One region of the Citrobacter freundii ATCC 8090 genome, then DNA from elsewhere that is predicted to be linked to it. Evidence: riboswitches for the same ligand, from Rfam matches in the RefSeq annotation. Region 1 holds a riboswitch; the other holds the start of a gene.

Evidence for each region. A riboswitch is a leader RNA that binds a small molecule or an ion and turns the genes downstream of it on or off. The one in region 1 is predicted to bind thiamine pyrophosphate.
Region 2: linked by a shared signal. The riboswitch ahead of thiB (thiamine ABC transporter substrate binding subunit) and the one ahead of thiM (hydroxyethylthiazole kinase) in region 1 are both predicted to bind thiamine pyrophosphate.

What each region holds. Positions count from the first base shown of each region.
Region 1 is NZ_CP049015.1:3,158,125-3,169,143, forward strand. Features, by position in the region: gene artJ (arginine ABC transporter substrate-binding protein ArtJ) at 1-494, shown strand, start outside; gene yegS (lipid kinase YegS) at 627-1,526, shown strand; gene fbaB (class I fructose-bisphosphate aldolase) at 1,549-2,601, opposite strand; gene G4551_RS15400 (nucleoside permease) at 2,854-4,131, shown strand; gene G4551_RS15405 (ADP-ribosylglycohydrolase family protein) at 4,128-5,132, shown strand; gene G4551_RS15410 (PfkB family carbohydrate kinase) at 5,129-6,094, shown strand; gene G4551_RS15415 (GntR family transcriptional regulator) at 6,068-6,814, opposite strand; gene thiD (bifunctional hydroxymethylpyrimidine kinase/phosphomethylpyrimidine kinase) at 6,857-7,657, opposite strand; gene thiM (hydroxyethylthiazole kinase) at 7,660-8,442, opposite strand; TPP riboswitch at 8,474-8,570, opposite strand; gene G4551_RS15430 (RcnB family protein) at 8,805-9,137, shown strand; gene G4551_RS15435 (fimbrial protein) at 9,191-10,156, opposite strand; gene G4551_RS15440 (fimbrial biogenesis outer membrane usher protein) at 10,165-11,019, opposite strand, start outside.
Region 2 is NZ_CP049015.1:800,714-811,732, forward strand. Features, by position in the region: gene G4551_RS03895 (DedA family protein) at 1-645, shown strand, start outside; gene thiQ (thiamine ABC transporter ATP-binding protein ThiQ) at 690-1,388, opposite strand; gene thiP (thiamine/thiamine pyrophosphate ABC transporter permease ThiP) at 1,372-2,982, opposite strand; gene thiB (thiamine ABC transporter substrate binding subunit) at 2,958-3,941, opposite strand; TPP riboswitch at 3,972-4,095, opposite strand; gene sgrR (HTH-type transcriptional regulator SgrR) at 4,129-5,784, opposite strand; gene sgrT (glucose uptake inhibitor SgrT) at 5,884-6,012, shown strand; gene G4551_RS03925 (sugar efflux transporter) at 6,386-7,564, shown strand; gene idnO (gluconate 5-dehydrogenase) at 7,843-8,607, shown strand; gene G4551_RS03935 (MFS transporter) at 8,666-9,949, shown strand; gene idnR (DNA-binding transcriptional regulator IdnR) at 10,032-11,019, shown strand, end outside.

The DNA of each region.
Region 1 (11,019 bases):
AATATGATGCGGTTATTTCCGGAATGGATATCACACCTGAGCGTAGCAAGCAGGTTGCATTTACTCAGCCTTACTATGCCAACTCCGCGCTGGTGATTGCGAAAAAAGACACCTATAAAACCTTTGCCGACCTGAAAGGTAAGCGCATCGGTATGGAAAACGGCACCACCCATCAGAAATACCTGCAGGATAAACATCCTGAGGTGAAAACCGTGGCCTACGATAGCTATCAGAATGCGATTATCGACCTGAAAAATGGCCGTATTGATGGCGTATTTGGCGATACTGCTGTGGTTAACGAGTGGCTGAAAACCAACCCGCAGTTAGGCGTAGCCACTGACAAAGTAACCGACCCGCAATACTTCGGTACTGGCCTTGGCATCGCGGTTCGCCCGGATAACAAAGCCCTGCTGGAAAAACTGAACAGCGCGCTGGCGGCAATCAAAGCTGACGGCACGTACAAGAAAATCAGCGATCAGTGGTTCCCGCAGTAACGTCTGCCCAATCTGAAAAGCCGCGCTCTGCGGCTTTTTTTATCTCTTCGCCTGCGCTTTCAGTCAGTTCTTACGCCATAAACACTTTCCTGGCATACACTTGTTAAAACGAAAAAAAAGTGAGGCAAACGGATGATAGCGTTCCCTGCCAGTTTACTGATCCTCAATGGAAAAAGTGCTGATAATCTCCCCCTGCGTGATGCCATTGCGAAGCTTCGCGATGAAGGCGTGGAAATCCATGTTCGCGTGACCTGGGAAAAAGGCGATGCCCAACGCTACGTTAATGAAGCTCGTCAGCTAGGCGTTGAAACGGTGATTGCCGGCGGCGGCGACGGCACCATCAACGAAGTTTCGACGGCGCTGATCCAGTCGCAGGGCGGCAATATTCCGGCGCTGGGTATTTTACCGTTGGGAACGGCAAATGATTTTGCCACCAGCGTGGGGATACCCGACGACCTTGATAAGGCGTTAAAGCTGGCTATCGCCGCAAATGCGACAGCGATCGATATGGTGCAGGTCAATGATAAAACCTGTTTTATCAACATGGCGACCGGCGGCTTCGGCACACGTATCACTACCGAAACGCCGGAAAAACTCAAAGCTGCGTTGGGTGGCGTATCATACTTTATCCACGGATTAATGCGCATGGATACGCTCAAACCCGACGTCTGCGATATTCGCGGGGAAGATTTTCACTGGCAAGGTAAGGCGCTGGTGATTGGTATCGGTAATGGTCGTCAGGCTGGAGGCGGGCAACAGCTTTGCCCAACGGCGCTGATCAACGATGGTCTGTTGCAACTGCGCATTTTTACCGGCGAAGAACTGTTGCCAGGGCTGCTTTCGGCGTTAACGCAATCCGAAGACAACCCTAACATCATCGAGGGCGCATCATCGTGGTTTGATATCCGCGCCCCACACGAAATTACCTTTAATCTTGACGGCGAACCGCTCAGCGGACAGGAGTTTCATATTGAAATCCTGCCTGAGGCGTTACGTTGCAGACTGCCGCCGGGTTGTCCACTGTTGCGCTAACACAACGACACCCCGGCTGTAATCAGGCGATGGTAACTTTGCTGTCCAGATAAACATCCTGCACGGCGTTAATCAGCTTAACGCCGTCGGCCATGGTTTTCTTGAATGCTTTGCGTCCAAGAATCAGCCCCATGCCGCCTGCTCGTTTGTTAATCACCGCCGTACGTACCGCATCACTGAGATCGGTTTCGCCGCCAGCCGCGCCGCCGGAGTTAATTAACCCGGCGCGCCCCATATAACAGTTCGCCAGTTGATAACGTACCAGGTCAATTGGATTCTCGCTGGTCAACTTGGTGTAGACGCGATCGTCGGTGTAGCCAAAATTAACCGCTTTATACCCACCGTTATTTTCCGCCATTTTCTGCTTAACGATATCCGCTCCGATAGTGGCAGCCAGATGGTTAGCCTGTCCGGTAAGATCGGCAGAAACATGGTAATCCACGCCATCTTTTTTAAACGCGGAGTTACGCAGATACGCCCACAACACGGTAACCATACCCAGCTCATGGGCGCGCTCAAACGCGGCCGAAATCTCCTCAATCTGGCGGCGAGATTCCTCAGAACCGAAATAGATGGTTGCCCCTACCGCAACCGCGCCCATATTGAACGCCTGCTCTACGCTGGCATACAGCGTCTGGTCGAACGTATTCGGATAACTCAGCGTTTCGTTGTGGTTAATTTTAACGAGGAACGGAATGCGGTGCGCGTAGCGACGGGAGACAGAAGCCAGCACGCCATAGGTCGATGCCACGCAGTTACACCCTGCTTCGATAGCCAGCTCCACAATATTCTTCGGATCAAAGTACAGCGGGTTAGCCGCAAACGATGCGCCAGCGGAGTGCTCTACCCCCTGGTCCACCGGTAGAATCGACAGATACCCTGTCCCGGCCAGTCGACCCGTGTTATACAGCGTCTGCATATTACGCAGCACGGCAGGCGGCCGGTTGTTATCCACCATCACACGGTCGACGTAATCATGTCCAGGCAGGTAAAGTTGATCAGAAGGAATGGTCATACAACGATGCTGTAAAAGGTTGTCGGCGTCTTTGCCAAGCAACTGCGCAATATCAGTCATAGCTATGCTCCCGTAATTTCCGATTTGAAACCGGAATGTGGATTGTCCTGACCCGCCTTTTTGCGGGCAGCATTAAGCCTGGTACCGACTGCGCTTTTTTTCCATCTTTAGCGCACTTTTCAGCAACTTCTGCTGGCTCGATTCAGGAAGAAATAATGTTAAGGCGGTCAAATTTAGACCTCAAAGGTATTTTAAAGGTATTACCTGATGGTACTATCAATGCGTACCTTACCTGTCATGAAGGATTTAAAGATGAAAACTACAGTTAAGCTGTCGTTCATGATGTTTGTAGAGTGGTTTATCTGGGGCGCCTGGTTTGTACCGCTGTGGCTGTGGCTGAGTAAAAGCGGCTTTAGCGCAGGGGAGATCGGCTGGTCCTACGCTTGTACCGCGATCGCCGCGATCCTGTCGCCCATTCTGGTCGGTTCAATCACTGACCGCTTTTTCTCCGCGCAAAAAGTGCTGGCGGTGTTGATGTTCGTCGGCGCTATTCTGATGTACTTCGCCGCCCAGCAAACCACCTTCAGCGGATTCTTCCCGCTGTTACTGGCCTATTCGTTGACCTATATGCCGACGATTGCGCTGACTAACAGTATTGCTTTTGCCAACGTACCGGACGTTGAGCGTGATTTCCCGCGCATCCGAGTGATGGGAACCATCGGCTGGATTGCCTCTGGTTTGGCCTGCGGTTTCTTACCGCAAATGCTTGGCTATAGCGACATTTCACCCACCAATATTCCTCTGCTGATCACTGCCGGAAGCTCTGCACTGTTGGGCGTCTTTGCGTTCTTCTTACCGGATACGCCGCCAAAAAGTACCGGCAAAATGGATTTCAAAGTTATGCTGGGTCTGGATGCGCTGATCCTGCTGCGCGATAAAAATTTCCTCGTCTTTTTCTTTTGCTCTTTCCTGTTTGCGATGCCACTGGCGTTCTATTACATCTTCGCCAACGGCTACCTGACAGAAGTCGGAATGAAAAACGCCACCGGTTGGATGACGCTGGGCCAGTTCTCTGAAATATTCTTTATGCTGGCACTACCGTTTTTCACCAAACGTTTTGGCATTAAAAAGGTATTATTGCTTGGTCTTATTACTGCGGCGATCCGCTACGGATTTTTCGTTTACGGTGGTGCGGAAGAATATTTCACTTACGCCCTGCTGTTTCTCGGCATTCTGCTGCACGGTGTCAGTTACGACTTCTATTACGTCACGGCCTACATCTATGTCGATAAAAAAGCGCCGGTTCACATGCGCACCGCAGCGCAAGGGCTTATCACCCTCTGCTGTCAGGGATTCGGCAGCCTGCTCGGTTACCGTCTGGGCGGCGTGATGATGGAAAAAATGTTTGCTTACCAGGAACCGGTTAATGGTCTCACCTTTAACTGGGCTGGCATGTGGGGATTTGGCGCGATCATGATTGCCGTCATTGCCGTGATGTTTATGATTTTCTTTCGCGAATCTGACAAAGAAATCACCGCCATTAAGGTGGACGATCGCGATGTAGCGTTGAAACAAGGGGAAGTAAAATGAAAGCAGAACGTATTCTCGGTGCTCTTTATGGGCAGGCGTTAGGGGATGCGATGGGCATGCCGTCGGAACTGTGGCCAAGAACCCGGGTTAAAGCCCATTTCGGTTGGATCGACAGTTTTTTGCCTGGTCCGGCGGAAAATAATGCCGCCTGCTACTTTAACCAGGCAGAGTTTACTGATGACACGTCTATGGCGCTGTGTCTGGCAGATGCCCTGCTTGAGTGCGACGGAGAGATTGTACCCGACGTTATTGGTCGCAATATTCTGGCCTGGGCAGAGCGTTTTGATGCCTTTAATAAAAACGTGCTCGGCCCGACCTCAAAAATTGCGCTCAAAGCCATTCGCGACGGCAAACCTGTCGCCGAACTGGAGAATAATGGCGTGACCAACGGTGCGGCAATGCGCGTTTCGCCACTGGGATGCCTGCTACCCGCCCGCAATCTTGATGCCTTTATCGATGATGTGGCACTGGCCTCCAGCCCGACGCATAAATCGGATCTGGCTATCGCGGGAGCCGTTGTCGTCGCGTGGGCGGTATCTCGCGCCATCGACGGAGGAACATGGTCGGAGATTGTCGACGCACTACCTGCCATTGCCCTGCACGCGCAGCAAAAACGAATCACCACCTTTAGCGCATCGCTTTGTGCACGCCTTGAACTGGCGCTGAAAATCGTCCGTAACGCCGACGGCATTGAGTCCGCCAGCGAGCAGTTGTATCAGGTTGTGGGGGCAGGAACCAGCACCATTGAGTCTGTGCCTTGCGCCATCGCGATGGTCGAACTGGCGCAGACCGATCCCAACCGCTGCGCCATTCTGTGCGCGAACCTCGGCGGCGATACCGATACCATCGGAGCGATGGCAACCGCCATTTGTGGCGCGCTGCGCGGCGTCGACGCGATTGACCCGGCATTGAAGCAGGAGTTGGATGCGGTTAATGAGCTGGACTTTACCCGCTACGCCAACGGGTTAATACGACTGCGTGAGCAGCGGGAGGCGCTATGAGCACCATGCGCCTGCAACAACTTCTCTCGCAGTTACGTACACAGCGGCCAGTAACGGTGGTGGGTGCAGCGGTGATTGATGTCATTGCCGATGCGTATGCCCTCCCCTGGCGAGGCTGTGATATCGAACTCAAACAGCAAGGCGTGAACGTTGGCGGCTGCGCACTCAATATTGCCGTAGCGCTCAAGCGTTTAGGTATCGACGCCAGTAATGCGTTACCGCTGGGTCAGGGGGTGTGGGCCGACATTATCCGCAATCGGATGGCAAAAGAGGGGCTGCACAGCCTGATCGACAACGCCGAAGGCGATAACGGCTGGTGTCTGGCGCTGGTGGAACCGGATGGCGAACGTACCTTTATGTCCTTTAGCGGCGTTGAGAATCAGTGGAATGCCGCCTGGCTGGCACAGCTGGATATCCCGCGTCATAGCCTGGTGTATCTCTCGGGTTATCAGCTAGCGTCCCCGTGCGGTGAATTGCTGGTGCAGTGGCTGGAAGGACTGGAAGAGGTGACACCGTTTATCGATTTTGGCCCGCGCATCGGCGACATTCCCGAGCCCTTACTGGTACGAATTATGGCCTGCCGTCCGCTGGTGTCACTTAATCGTCAGGAGGCGGAAATTGCTGCCGAGCGATTTGCATTGAGTCAGGATGTGGAAGGTTTTGGCGCAGAATGGGTGCAGCGTTTCACCGCACCGGTGGTAGTGCGTCAGGATAAAGACGGCGCATGGTATTTCAGCGCACAGACATCCGGCTGCGTACCGGCATTTGCAACGGCGGTCATTGATACTATCGGCGCAGGAGACAGCCATGCCGGCGGCATGCTGGCCGGACTAGCGTCTGGCTGGACGCTGGCCGACTCAGTGCTGTTAGGTAACGCGGTGGCGTCCTGGGTAGTTGGGCATCGTGGCGGCGATTGCGCCCCATCACGCGAGGCGCTACTCCTCGCACACAAAAACGTATAGATCGCTACGACAGTAACTGATGCTGTATTCAATAGGCCGTTGCTGCTGGTCAAGCGCTACCTGCTTGATCACCAGTATCGGCACTTTACTATCCATTTGAATGTGCGCCTGGAACTCTGCATCCGGCATTCTGGCGCTAACGCGTGAGCGCGTACGCTGTGGGAAAATATGCTGGCTACGAAAATAGTCATACAGAGAAACACCAATGGCATCCACATCATGAATTAGATGTGCGGGTACCCAAGACTCTTCAATAGATACTGCGTCTTCGTCAACGTAACGAATGCGTTTGAGCAGAAAGACATCACTTCCTCTGACAACTGCCAACTGCTGTGCCACCTCTTCCGGGCAAGGTACAATTCTTTTGTTAACCCACAACGTATCCGGTTTTTTACCGCGCAACACCACCTGCTGAGAAAAACCGCGCGCTTCTTTGAGCGAATACTCGAAGATATTGTTGATTTGCGTTCCGTAACCGCGGGCACGTGTTACTACCCCCTCTTCTTCCAGGGCCTGCATCGCCTTGCGTACCGTAATCCGAGAAACGCCGGTCAACTGGCTGAGGTCGCGCTCGCCGGGCAGGATATTGCCGTGTTCCAGGATCCCACTGCGCACAGCATTCTTCACCGTCTGCGCAAATTTCATATACAGCGGCGTGTTATCCGCCGCTGAAATACGTTCATTCAGTTGTGCGATAAGCTGGGTATGCGCTTGTTCCATTTATCTTTTCCCTGGCCGCCGTTTCTGCAGCCAGTATACCCATTACCACCACGCGTGAAAATGATGCACCGGACCAATTCCCTCGCCAACTTCCAGCGTGTCTGCCTGTGCCAGCGCCGCTGAAAGCCACAGTTTGGCTTCCTGTACGGTATCGGCCCAGTTGTTATGGCGCGGACGCAGGGCTGCCAACGCCGCCGATAGCGTACAACCGGTGCCATGGGTATTTTTGGTCATCACCCTCGGCGCGGTAAAACGCTGCTCGCCTTCGCGAGTAAAGAGCCAATCGGGGCTTTGCGCGTCATCCAGATGACCGCCCTTCATCAACACCGCCTCGCAACCCAGCGCCCGTAGCGCTCTTCCCTGCTCTAACATCTCCTGCTCAGTCTGCGCATGCGATGCCCCGAGCAGTGCAGCAGCTTCGGGTAAATTAGGGGTGATAATCGAAACCTGTGGCAGCAAACGGGTACGCAGCGTTTCTACCGCGGAGGGTGACAGCAACGGATCGCCGCTTTTTGCCAACATCACCGTGTCCAGCACCACATTTTGTACCCGATGGCGACGCAAACGTTCGGCGACCGCTTCAACAATATCCGTCTCCGCCAACATACCAATTTTTGTGGTGTCGATACGCACATCACTCAACACAGAGTCCAGCTGCGCAGCGACAAAGTCAGGTTCAATACGATACACCGACTGCACCCCGCGCGTATTTTGCGCCACCAACGCCGTAATAACGGAACAGCCGTATGCGCCCAGCGCCGAGAAGGTTTTTAAATCGGCCTGAATACCCGCGCCACCGCTTGGATCGGTTCCGGCGATCGTTAATGCGTTAATCCGTTTCATGCTTACTCCTGGGCGTTCAGGTTATAGAGGGCGTCGAGAAATGCCGGGACAAAGCTGCCCGGTCCGTTTGATTGCTCGGTGGCAATTTGCCCGGCCTGTTTCATCCAGCTACAAGCGGAGGCGACGTTATCAAGTCGGTCACCACGCAAGGCACAACTGGCTGCAACAACCGCTGATAGCGCGCATCCGGTGCCCACCACGCAAGTCATTAACGGGTCGCCGCCGTCCACGTCAACGGTACGCTGACCATCGGTGACGTAATCCACTTCGCCGGTAACCACGACAATGGTCCCAATCTGACGAGCCAGCGCCTGCGCTGCCGGAAGCGCAGCGACAGCTGTATCGGTTGTATCCACGCCGCGTCCCCCACCGTTCATGCCGGCGAGAGCAAGTATTTCCGAAGCGTTGCCACGAATAGCAGCAGGCTGTAGCGACAGTAAATCCAGACAAAAGCGGCGGCGAAACTCAAGCGCGCCTACGGCAACGGGATCGAGCGTCCACGGGGTTTTAGCATGATAAGCCCGCTCAACGGCGGCGCGCATCGCCGTGGCCCGCTCCTGAGTTAAGGTGCCGACATTAACCAGCAATGCACTGGCAATAGCGGCGAATTGGCTGGCTTCTTCAGGTTCGATCACCATCGCCGGCGATGCGCCCAGTGCCAGTAATGTATTGGCAGTAAAGCTTTGCACGACCTCATTGGTCATACAGTGTGTGAGCGGGGATAGGGTTCTAAATTGGTGCAAAGTGTGAGCCGCGAGCGCGCGGCTGTGCAGGTCAGGCTGCATGGTTCAGCTCCTGCCCGCGCGAAGAAGGGACACGGGCAGTGTCAGACTTCCCTACGCTGGCATTATCCAGATCAGGTGGTACGGGTATTTCTCAGCCTTCACCAGGAAGGGCACCCCGAGTCGTTGAAACACAAACGTAATATGCTGGTTTCAGTAACAGGATACTGCCTGTGCTTAGCGATGTAAATTGGCGTACTACCCGCCCTCACAGTGAAACTACTGGTCAAGGTTGCTGCAATTCTGTACTTTCATTTACACTTTTTACGAAATGACTGGAGTGATCACAAAATAGTGCTTGTCAGACATCCGGTATGCCAGGAATGATACATGACTGATTTTGATGACCCGAAGAGGTAGAGAGGATGGGTATGAAGAATAAAATGTTGCTGGGTGCACTTCTGCTTGCAAGCAGCGTCGTCTGGGCCGCGCCAACCGCAACAGCTGTCCCCACCGGTATCGATAAATATGAACTGAGCAGCTTTATTGCTGACTTCACCCATTTCAAACCCGGTGACAAGGTCCCACCACTGTATCTCACCGAAGAATACACCATTAAACAGTGGAATCTACGCAATCTGCCCGCGCCGACGGCAGGCACCCACTGGACCTACATGGGCGGCGCGTATGTGCTGGTCAATAATGCCGATGCTAAGATCATTAAAGCTTACGATGGCGAGATTTTTTATCACCGGTAAAAGTATTCACCTCCTCTAAAAGAGGAGGTGAATACAAATGCTATCAATAACTCTTATTGATAAGTTATTTTAAATATAACCTTGCTATCCACAGCCCCTGCAGTTGGAATATTATCATTTGTTCGTGCATACTCTGCGGAAACAGGGAATATATATTGTGAATCAATTTTCGAGTATTTACTCAAGGATAACAAACGATCTCCTTTAGACAATCTTGCATTAGTAGAATCATTATATATTTTGAACCCAACATTTTGAGCGCCATTACCATTATTATTCATTAAAATACCACCTGACGGCCCCCAATCACCGTCTGTAACAGAAAGTGACACTGGGTTGCTTGTTGCTCCAAATATACCATTACAGTTTAAAACAATATTTTTTGGTTGACTTCTTTTGGTTTCTCCAGCCAGCAATTCCTTTGTTGTGATATCATCCATTTGAATAAAATAGATAGCACTTGAGAAATCACATGTAGTGGCACGATGAACGATATTAACCGTTAAGTTACCAACATATTTATTAGCACTGGTACTAATACACCAAAAAAGGAACCATGTGCATTTATCTGATGAAATCGTAAACGCATTATTTATCAAAACTGAATCGCCTTGTATATTTTCATCAACTGATGCTGTTTGCGGCAAATATTCCATCTTAACTAGCAACTCTTTATTTATAGCTGATGCCGGGTAACGCGTATTGTTTCTAAATATATCACTAAAGGACTCACCAACATCAAAATAAATTTTGAACTTTATACCCTGGGGACCTCCAATACTGAATACTTTCTTATCGAGCTGACTTTGGAAAAGCATTTTTTCGTCGCCTGCATAACAGGTAAAAGGTTCGACAAAAGACAAATTTATCTTACCTTCTGCTTGCAAGTTTTTAGGTTGAAATTCCACATTATAACTTTTGGTATCTGTTTTCGATTGAAATATACCGTCTTTACAACTACCATATGAAAATGTTGAAAAAAACAACAGAGATGTAAAGAATATAACTTTATTCATCATTCTTTCCCTCACCGACAAATATAAACTTTACTTTCATCAATCGTTTTGCCGAAAGTGATTGCGCATGAAAGTCCCTGTTGTTTATCGACCGCCACTTTTATTTCTGATGGCACTTCATTAGTGCGAATAAAGAGTTGACTTCCCTGACCGACCACCCCGATATTGTGCCCGTGGATATCCTCAACTTCATAACCAAACGTTAGCGGTGAACCATCAGGACGCAGTGCCCGGATATACCACGGTTTACGCTGGTCGGTATCAAATCTCGCCAGCACGACCGCTCCCCGATATGGGGCTGTATTATGTCGATTCCCTTGCAAATCGGTTTCACTATTAGTATTGGAAACATCCAGCATCAGGTGGTTTTCGCGATAAGGCGTAAGTCCATCGTAGACCACCACGCCATTACGGTTAGTGGTGAGGTATTTTTGCCCGTTAACATAGGCCCCTTCCAGCCCCGGCGCATGCATTACCGCAAACGTTTCTGACAGCCGGTTGGCTAAATTCACGCCACCAGACCAGGCCACAAGGCCACCTGAAATACTGCCGCCAGTTTGCGTATATTTAGACGACTGGCTATAGCTGCCGTTAAGCGTAGCAACTGGCGCATTCCACGTCAGATTGCCGCCTGCCGTTGTTTCGCTGTTCTGTCGTTGATGACTGAGATTCACCCCATAGTTAAACTGATCGCGACTGCCCGCAGTACCGGAAAGCCCGGTATTATTTGACGCAAAACCATCATCATCAAAGGTCGTTGAGTTAGACATATACAAATGTCTACGTGGAGTGCTTATATCATCTCCCCAATCGAACGGAATGGAGATAAAAACGTTAAAACGCTTATCTTCGTGATGATCCTCGTC
Region 2 (11,019 bases), 2.4 Mb from region 1:
ATGGCGGGGCTGGGTGCGCTGATTGGCAGCGGTGAACTGAACTTCTGGCATGCCTGGCTTGCGGGCATTATAGGTTGCTTATTGGGGGACTGGATCTCTTTTTGGCTGGGCTGGCGCTTTAAAAAGCCATTGCACCGTTGGTCGTTCATGAAAAAGAACAAGGCGTTGCTGGATAAAACCGAGCACGCCCTGCATCAGCACAGCATGTTTACTATTCTGGTGGGGCGTTTTGTCGGACCGACGCGTCCGCTGGTGCCGATGGTAGCAGGCATGCTGGATCTGCCTGTCGCTAAATTTATCGTCCCGAATATTATCGGCTGCGTGCTGTGGCCACCGTTCTACTTCCTGCCGGGGATCCTGGCGGGAGCGGCAATTGATATTCCTTCTGATATGCAGAGCGGGGATTTCAAATGGTTGCTGCTGGCGACGGCGGTGTTGCTCTGGGTTGGCGGCTGGTTTTGCTGGCGGCTATGGCGCAGTGGCAAAGCGGCTGTCGATCGCTTAACGGCGTATTTCCCCCGCAGCCGTTTGCTGTATCTGGCGCCGTTGACGCTCGGGATCGGTGTGGTTGCGTTGGTGGCGTTACTGCGCCATCCACTGATGCCGGTGTATATCGATATTCTGCGTAAAGTCGTGGGTTACTGACGAATCTTTTGCCGGATGGCGGCTTCGCCTTATCCGGCAACGCATTATGCTTTAATGCCCAATAGCGCCGAGGCGCTAGCGTTGCCGCTTAACAGATCGTCCGTATCGCCCTGCCAGGCGATGCGCCCGTCGGCGACCACAATCGAGCGGGGCGCAATTCGCGCCGCATCTTCTACGCTGTGGGAAACCATCAGTAACGTCAGCTGCTTCTCGCGACAGACTTCGGCCACCAGCGTTAGCATCTCCTGGCGCAGCGCGGGATCAAGTGCAGAGAACGGTTCATCAAGCAGTAAAATAGGTTGTTCCCGCACCAGACAACGCGCCAGCGCCACGCGCTGCCGCTGCCCGCCGGAAAGCTCACCGGGGAGGCGTTCCAGCAGAGAGTCGATCCCCATTTGCTGGGCGATGTGGAGTATTTTCTCCCGCTGCGATGCGTTAAGCTTCAATCCAGGATTCAGGCCCAGGCCGATGTTTTGCTGTACGCTCAGATGGCTGAACAGGTTGTTTTCCTGAAACAGCATAGAAACAGGACGGCGCGAGGGTGGTGTCGTGGTGTGATCTTCACCGTCAATCACCATGTTACCGCTGGCAGGCGTGAGAAAGCCGGCAATCAGATTCAGTAGCGTACTTTTCCCGGCGCCGCTGGGCCCGAGTATCGCTATCTGATCACCGCGCGCGACCGACAGCGTAAAGCGCATGGGCAGATGGTGATAAAGCCATGTGATATCAATCAGTTTTAACATTTCGACCCGGCAATTTCTCAATAACGGTAAACAGCGTAAAGCACAGGATCAGCAGTAATAACGCCGTAACTGCGCCATCCTGACTGCGATAAGAGCCAATCTGCTGATATAAATAAAACGGCAGGGTGCGGAAATCCTCATTACCAAATAACGCCACTACGCCAAAATCGCCAATCGACAGCACGCAGGCAAACGCCATCGCCTGTGCCAGCGGGCGCTTCAGGGCGCGCAGTTCAACCACTTTCAGGCGCGACCATCCCTCAATGCCCAACGACTGGCACAACATACTATAGCGCGCAGTGACGTCACGCATTGGGTTTTCCAGCACCTTCAAAGCATAAGGGATCGCCATCAGCGCATTGGTAAAAATGACAATGCCGTCGGCAGATTCGGGAAGCCCAATAGTGTTATTGAGCAGCAGAAAGAAGCCGGTTGCCAGCACGATACCCGGCATGGCGAGGATCATCATGCCGCTCAGCTCCAGCATCTGACCTGCCAGCACCTGCTGTCGTGCACGAAGTTCACGACTGCTCCATAACAGCATCATGGTGAGTATGACGCATAACGCTCCTGCTGCTAATGCGATGCGCAGCGAGGTTCCCAGCGCCTGCCACAGCACTGGCTGCATCAGTACATCCAGAACATGGCGGTTTAAGCCATCGACAATCACCGCCAGCAGCGGCGGCAGCAACAGCAACAGGGCCAGAATAATCAGGATTGCGTCAGTCAGTCGGCTGTGCAGGCGATCGTCAGGATCGCGCCAGCCTTGTACCAGGGTAGCACCGGGAGCAATCGCGCGGCTCAGACGTTGACTGAGAAGCACCAGCGCCAAACAACAAACCATCTGGATCAACGCCAGCATGGCTGCGCGGGCAGGATCGTAATCAAAATTCAGCGCCTGATAGATAGCCAGCTCGATGGTCGTGGCCTGTGGCCCGCCGCCCAGCGACAGAACGGTGGCGAAGCTGGCGAAGCACAGCATAAAGATGAGTGCTGCGACGGGCAGGATCTGACGACGCAGCCACGGCCATTCAACAAAACGGAAGAAATGCCAGCCGCGCATCCCGAGTTGAGCGGCTAACTGTCGCTGTTCGCCGGGAATATTCTCCAGCGACTGCAACAGCAGACGGCTGGCCATTGGCAGATTGAAAAAGACGTGCGCCAGCAGAATGCCCTGCAAACCGTAAGGCGAAAAGGTCCATTCCAGCCCGAAGACATGCCAGAGTGAGGCCAGCCAGCCCTGACGACCATAGACGCTAAGAATACCGAAGACCGCGACCAGCACCGGCAGGATTAACGTCATGGCGCACAGGCGCAGCAGCGCCAGACGTCCTGGAAAACGGCGACGATAGAGCGCTCTGGCAAGGAAAATCGCCGGGACAACCGACAGCACAGCGGATAGAAAAGCCTGCCAGAAAGAAAAGCGCACCACGTGCCACAGGTAGTCATCTTGCCACAGCGAGAACCACTCTCCCTGCGGGGCGTTAAACCACAGTGCCAGAAACGCGGCCAGGGCAACGGCCACCATCAGCGTGGCGGCGGTAAGCCCTGGAACCAGCCAGCCGGGGATTAACGGCTGACGGCGCGTTGCCATTCGCTAATCCATGCCTGACGTTGAGTTGCAACCTGCTGCGGCGTAAATTCCAACGCGGTGGTCGGTTTATTCAGGTGCTCGAATCCTGACGGCAGGGCGACTTGCGTCACAGGATACATCCAGTTGCCGGTCGGAATCGCATTCTGGAATGCCGGAGACACCATGAACTTCAGGAATTTCTCGGCCAGTTCCGGCTGCTTGCTGGCCGCTGTGCGGGCGGCGACTTCCACCTGCAAATAGTGGCCTTCACTAAAATTAGCGGCGGCGTAGTTGTCTTTTTTCTCGGCGATGATGTGATAGGCCGGAGAGGTGGTGTAGCTGAGCACCAGATCGCTTTCACCTTTCAGGAACAGGCCGTAGGCTTCGCTCCAGCCCTTGGTGACGGTGACGGTTTTGGCTGCCAGTTTCTGCCACGCCTCTGGCGCTTTATCACCATAGACTTTCTGCATCCATAGCAGCAGACCCAGACCTGGCGTGCTGGTGCGTGGATCCTGATAAATGACGCGCCATTTTTGGTCGCTCTCTACCAGTTCTTTCAGGCTTTTGGGCGGATTCTTCAGCTTGCTCTTATCATAAACGAAGGCGAAATAACCGTAGTCAAACGGCACGAAGGTATCGTTTTTCCAGCCGCCGGGTACGTTAACGGTGTCGTTTGCTACACCACTTTTGGCAAACAGTTTGGTTTGTGTGGCGGCTTCCAGAAGGTTGTTATCCAGACCCAGCACGACGTCGGCTTTGCTGTTTTTTCCTTCCATGCGCAGGCGGTTAAGCAGCGAGACGCCATCTTCCAGCGCGACCAGTTTCAGCTCGCAATTGCAGTCAGCTTCAAAGGCTTTTTTGATTGTTGGGCCCGGGCCCCAGTCAGCTGCGAACGAGTCGTAGGTATAGACGGTCAGTACAGGTTTGGCGAAGACAGGCGCTGCGCACAGCAGTAAAAGCGGAAGACATTTTTTAAACACTTTGCACCTCAAGAGTTGGGTGGCAAAGGACTTGAGATAAGCCTCAAATCCCTTCGCCGGCATTATCCGGATCAGGTTCGACGGGTATCTCTCAGCCCATACGCAGATCGAATGATTTTGTGTATGTTTTTATTTAGCACCCCGTTGAGAACGGCGTTAGTGTAATGATTTTGTTGCTTAGCAGCAATTAAGGATCCGGCGGAGCAAACCACGCCGATTTAAAATCAAACCAGCCGAGGGTATTCATGCGCAGCCCGCGCATACTGCGCTGTCCCTGAATGATCAGCCAGTGGTGGATTAATGGCACAATGGCCTTTGTGGCGAGCAGCTGTTGGCACCATGCTGCCAGGCTCATTTCGCCCGTTCGCCAGCGAGCCGCATCGTTTTCCCAGTCCCGCGAGATACAGTTTTGCAGCAACGGGACTTCGCATAAATGGGCGAACAGTGAGAAGTCGAGCGGTAGGGTAAAGTTGGCGCTGTTGAGCCAGATATCGCTGACGATTTCACCTGCATGCCATTGATCGTAGTCGATCTCCTGAATATTCAACTGCACCTGATGTTGCGCGAGCAATGTCTTCATGATCTGCGCGATAATCCGGTGTTCGATGTGATCGCGATAGTAAGTGATTGTCAGCGTTTCCAGCCCGGCGGGTTTTTCACCATGGCCGGGTTTTGCGTGATGCCAGCGGGGGAGTAAACCATACGCGGGAAACCACAGTCGCTGGTACTGTTCGTCGGCGTGGCAGATTAAATTCGTTGGCGAGAGAATGCGGCTTACCCATTCACGGACCTCCTGGTTAGTGCCACGGTGGCTACGCGCATCAAACAGCAGGTAGTAGCAACCTTCTTCGAGGCGGCTTTCGATCGCCTTTTCATCCTCTGTGGGACCTTTTAGCGTTAACCCGCCGCCAGGCTCTTCTCCGATGTCGGGTAATACCCAAACGTTAACTTCGTCGATCAGGGCCCGGTAGCCAAAGTAATCATCAAATGCATGAATTTTCAGTTGGTTATTGGTGTTTCGTATTACCGCATACGGACCGGTACCAATCGGGTGACTGGAGAAGTTGTTTAGCGTTTCCCATTCCCGCGGCAGGATCATGGCGGGGACCTGCCCCAATAGCCAGGGAAGCCAGCGGTCTGGCTGGGCCAGATGGATATCCAGCGTCCAGGCCGTGGGAGAGACGATCTGCGTGATGTGTGAGTACAGCGGCAGGCTGTTAATGCGCATCAGTGAGGCGATAACATCTGCCATTTCCAGCTCGCGGCCATGATGAAAATGGATCCCCGGACGCAGGAAGAATCGCCAGTGTAAAGGTGAAATTTGCTGCCAGTGATGGGCAATGTCCGCTTCCAGTTCCCCATTTTCCTCATTTACCCGAATTAAGGCGCTGAAGATTTGCCGGGCGATATGGGTTTCGGAGCGGCGTAATGCCGTGCCGGGGAGCAGGTTGTGCATGGGGCGATAATAGAGAACGCGCATGATATGCCGACCCTGGCGAAAGCTGCGACCCAGATGGGAGACCAGCATTTGCCGTACGGCCGTTTTATCACCGACCAGTTGCACCAGTTGATCGATGCGATCCTGTTCCAGTAGGTCTTCTGCGCGCTGCTGCTGGAGCGCCAGCCCGGTATAGAGGAATGTCAGCCGCGAGCGTTTACCTCGTCCAACTTCAGCTTCCCACGTTAACCAGCCGCGATCTTGCATGGTATTAAGCAGCGTACGCATATGGCGGCGCGAGCAGCTCAGCAGATCCGCCAGCTCGTTGAGCGTCGTGTCTTGCGTTTTGCCGTCACAGCATTGCCACAGACGGATGAACTGTTGTTGCAAACGACCAGAAGACATAAAAGGGGAACTCCTGCGGAAAACTCAGCAATTTTATAATCCCTATATTAAGCCAATAATAGATTCCGATGAAGCGATGAGACAACGAAGGGGTCATCTATGCGTCAGTTCTGGTTGAAGTACTTTACCACGACGGAAAAATCGTCCTGGTTGGCTTGCCTGAGCGCACCGCAGCGCTTAAAGATGCTCGAAGAGCTGATGCAGTGGGAGATGACATCTGACTCCTGAATTGGAAATTGCAGACATCATGTGTGACTGAGTATTGGTGCAGGCTGTATCCTGCCATTATATCTGAGCATCGCTGGTGGCTATTTTTTCACATGGCAAGGCGCGAACAGTGAAATTTGGTGAACCAAATAAGGTGTGAGCAACACAGCTATGTGAAAAAATGGCCCCAGCCCTCCGGGACGCGTGTAAAAAACGCATACTCTGCGTTGTCAGGCTTGGGAATAGATTTCTATACCCAGCGCCCTCCGCCTGGATTATGCGTTTTTTACCCAGCGTCGATGCCAGATATAATGGCAGGATACAGCCTCGTTCACCCGCCAGCAGGTATTATCTGCTGGCTTTTTTCGTTTCAGCTGCGCTTAAAAGGAAAGATATGCTCTGGATTATGACCATGGGACGGCGCCTCAACGGCGTTTACGCGGCATTTATGCTGGTCGCTTTTATGATGGGCGTGGCGGGGGCATTGCAGGCACCCACCCTGAGTCTGTTCCTGAGCCGTGAAGTCGGGGCGCAGCCATTTTGGGTCGGGCTGTTTTACACCGTCAATGCGATTGTCGGGATCGTCGTCAGCCTTGGCCTGGCGAAACGATCCGACAGCCAGGGCGATCGGCGCAAGCTGATCATGTTTTGCTGCCTGATGGCGATTGGCAATGCGCTGCTGTTTGCCTTTAATCGCCACTATCTCACGCTGATCACCTGCGGTGTGCTGCTGGCCTCGCTGGCGAACACCGCCATGCCGCAGCTGTTTGCGCTGGCGCGAGAATATGCTGATAACTCCGCGCGTGAAGTGGTGATGTTTAGCTCGGTGATGCGTGCGCAGCTTTCGTTGGCCTGGGTGATAGGACCGCCACTGGCATTCATGCTGGCGCTGAATTACGGCTTTACGGCGATGTTTTCCATTGCCGCAGGTATTTTTGCCATTAGCCTAGTGCTGATTGCGCTGATACTGCCGTCTGTCGCGCGGGTGGAGCAGCCTGTAGACGTGCCGCTGGAACAGACCGGCGGTTGGCAGGACAAAAATGTGCGTATGTTGTTTATTGCCTCCACGCTGATGTGGACCTGCAACACCATGTACATCATTGATATGCCACTGTGGATAAGTCTTGAACTGGGCTTGCCGGACAAGCTGGCCGGGATCCTGATGGGGACGGCGGCTGGGCTGGAAATTCCGGCGATGATTCTGGCAGGCTATTACGTGAAGCGCTTTGGTAAACGGCGAATGATGATCGCGGCCGTAGCGGCAGGCGTGCTGTTTTATATTGGTTTGATCTTCTTTCACAGCCGTATGGCGCTGCTGGTGCTGCAACTGTTTAACGCGGTATTTATCGGTATTATCGCCGGGATAGGCATGCTGTGGTTTCAGGATCTGATGCCTGGACGTGCGGGGTCAGCGACCACATTATTTACCAACAGTATTTCAACGGGAGTCATTCTGGCAGGGGTGATTCAGGGGGCAGTTGCGCAAAGCTATGGTCACTATGCCGTCTATTGGGTGATTGCGGTGATTTCGGTGGTTACGCTGTGGATGACCGGGCGGGTGAAGGACGTTTAGTCCGGCGCAGTCCTGGCGTCGTAGTGCCCGGCCTGGCGATATTTTGCATTAGTTTTTGTCGTTTTTGTCGGCCGGATAAGGCGTTTACGCCGCCATCCGGCAACCTGTCCCTACGGCCTGAACGCGTTACGCTTATCAGGCCTATCCTTCTTTTTTTATCTTGCACGTAAATGTAACGTTGATCACATAACGATCATTTTCCTCTTCCTGGATCTTCTTTTTTCTACTGTTACGCGTATACAGTTACGCGTAACAGTTATCAAAAAAGGAGTTTTTTCATGAAAAACCTATTCGACCTGACCGGTAAACGCGCGCTGATTACCGGTTCCGCTCAGGGCATTGGTAACCTGCTGGCCAGCGGTCTGGCGGCGCACGGTGCTGAGATTGTTATTAACGACATTACCCAGCAGCGGGCGCAGGCGGCGGCGGACAAACTGGTGGCCGAAGGCTATCGCGCTGTTGGCTATGGATTTGATGTTACCAGCGGGGAAGAGGTGGCGTGCGCCATCGCGCAAATTGAAAAGGACGTTGGGGCCATTGATATTTTAATTAACAACGCCGGAATCCAGCGTCGTTATCCCTTCACCGAATTCCCGGAGACTGAATGGGACAAAGTGATTGATGTAAACCAGAAATCGGTCTTTCTGGTATCACAGCAGGTTTCCCGCTACATGGTGCAACGCCGCCGCGGGAAGATTATTAATATCTGCTCAATGCAAAGTGAATTAGGTCGTAAAACCATTACCCCCTACGCGGCGTCAAAAGGCGCGGTCAAAATGTTAACCCGTGGCATGTGCGTGGAACTGGCGGAATACAATATTCAGGTCAACGGTATTGCTCCCGGCTATTTCGCTACCGACATGACCACCGCGCTGGTTAACGATGAAGCATTCTCCGCCTGGCTGTTCCAGCGCACGCCCGCTGCTCGCTGGGGTAACCCGGAAGAGTTGATCGGCGCGGCGGTTTATCTCGCTGCGCCCGCCTCTGACTTTGTGAATGGGCATCTTCTGTTTGTCGATGGCGGCATGCTGGCCGCTGTTTGATCGCTAACGAGGCCGCGGGAAGCAACCTCATCCTTTAATGATAATCCAAGGAGTGAGTATGAATATGCTCGCAAAACTGCCAGCGCGTCGCTGGTGGTATTTAATGCCGATTATTTTTATTACCTACAGCTTAGCTTATCTCGACCGCGCCAATTACGGCTTTGCCGCTGCCGCTGGTATCGAACACGATTTAGGGATCACCCAGGGCACGGCCTCGCTGATTGGCGCGCTCTTTTTCCTGGGATATTTCTTTTTCCAGGTGCCTGGCGCCATGTATGCCGTTAAACATAGCGTCCGTAAAATGATTTTTTACAGCCTGATCCTCTGGGGGCTTTGTGCCGCGGCGACCGGCTTTGTCAGCAATATCCCAACGCTGATGGCGATCCGCTTTATTCTCGGCATCGTCGAAGCGGCGGTGATGCCCGCGATGCTGATTTATATCAGCAACTGGTTTACCAAAACTGAACGCTCGCGCGCCAACACCTTTTTAATTCTCGGTAACCCGGTCACAGTGCTGTGGATGTCGATTGTCTCTGGCTACCTGATTGAAGCCTGGGGCTGGCGCGAAATGTTTATCATTGAAGGTATTCCTGCGGTGATCTGGGCTTTCTGCTGGGTGATTCTGGTGCGCGACAAACCGGCGGATGCGGGTTGGTTGAGCGAGCAGGAGAAGCAGGCGTTACAGCAGGCGATGGACCGCGAGCAGCGGGACATCAAACCGATGCGCAACTACGGTGAAGCGATGCGTTCACGCAGCGTCATTATGCTTTGCGCGGTGCATGCGCTGTGGAGCATCGGGGTGTATGGCTTCATGATGTGGATGCCGTCGATTCTGAAAAACGCGGCGCAGATGGATATTGTGGCGGTGGGCTGGCTGGCGGCAGTGCCGTATCTGGCGGCGATCTGCCTGATGCTGACGGTTTCCTGGCTGTCCGATAAATACCAGAACCGTAAGCTGTTTATCTGGCCGCTGCTGCTGATTGCTGCCATTGCGTTCTTTGCCTCGTGGATGCTGGGCAACCAGTCCTTCTGGCTCTCTTACGCGCTGCTGGTCGTGGCCGCCGCCTGTATGTATGCGCCTTACGGACCGTTCTTTGCGCTGATCCCCGAACTGCTGCCGCGCAACGTCTCCGGCGTGTCGATGGGAATGATCAACAGTTTTGGCGCGTTAGGGGCATTCCTCGGCGCGTGGCTGGTGGGTTACCTCAACGGCGTGACCGGCGGGCCGGGCGTCTCCTACACCTTCATGGCGATTGCTCTGCTGTCATCGGTGGTGCTGATGTACTGCGTTCGTGCGCAAAATGAAACCACGTCGCCGTCGGCTGAGATGGTAACGCGTTAAGGTTGAGCGAGGAGTGCAGTCGCTAACCGGCTGTGATAAGGTTCTCTGCGAGCATAATGGGATGTTGGTCGTAGAGAACCTCATGAAAAACAATCGGATGACATTACAGGATATCGCTAATCTGGCCGGTCTGAATAAGATGACGGTCAGCCGTTATCTGCGTAACCCGAATCAGGTGTCGCAACGCAGCCGTGAATTGATTTCGAAAGTGATGGAAGAGAACAACTACATTCCTAACCGCGCGCCGGAAATATTGCTCAATGCGCGCAGTAAAACCATCGGCGTGTTGATCCCTTCTTTTCGTAACCAGATTTTTGCCGACGTGCTGGCGGGAATTGAATCCGTCACCTCGGCTTGCCAGTACCAGACGTTGATCGCCAACTACGAATATGACGCCGAGCGTGAAGAACGCGAGGTGCTGAATCTGCTCTCTTACAATATCGACGGCCTGATCCTCACGGGAAAGCTGCATACCGAGCGGATGATCCAGTACGTGCGCGCCAGCGGCGTACCTGTGGCGGAACTGATGGATATTAGCGGCCAGTATCTTGATATTCAGGTTGGGTTTGATAACGAAAAAGCCGCGTTTGAAATGACGCAGGCTTTTATCGACAGCGGCAAACGCAGCATTGCTTTCTTTGGCTCGATGGACGACCCCCGCGACCTTAGCCGTTTTCGCGGTACCGGGAAAGCGCTGGCAGCGCAGGGGCTGGAAGCGTACCACCTGGCGCCAAAAACGATTTCGTCGGTGGCGCTGGGCCGCAAGATGTTTCAGCAGGCGATGGCGGAAAAGCCGGATATTGACGCTATTTTCTGTACCAACGATGACCTGGCGGTTGGCGTGCTGCTGGAGTGTCAGGCACAGCAGTACGATGTGCCGGGAAAAATGGCGATTGCCGGTTTCCACGGGCTGGAAATTGGCCGCGCGCGGCTGCAAAAAATCGCCAGCGTGATTACACCACGCTATGAGATTGGCAAAACGGCGGCAGATATTCTGATTAAGCGTTTGAACGGTAAAGATGCGCCGGGCAGCGTTAACCTCGGTTACCAAATCTATTACGGCGATACGC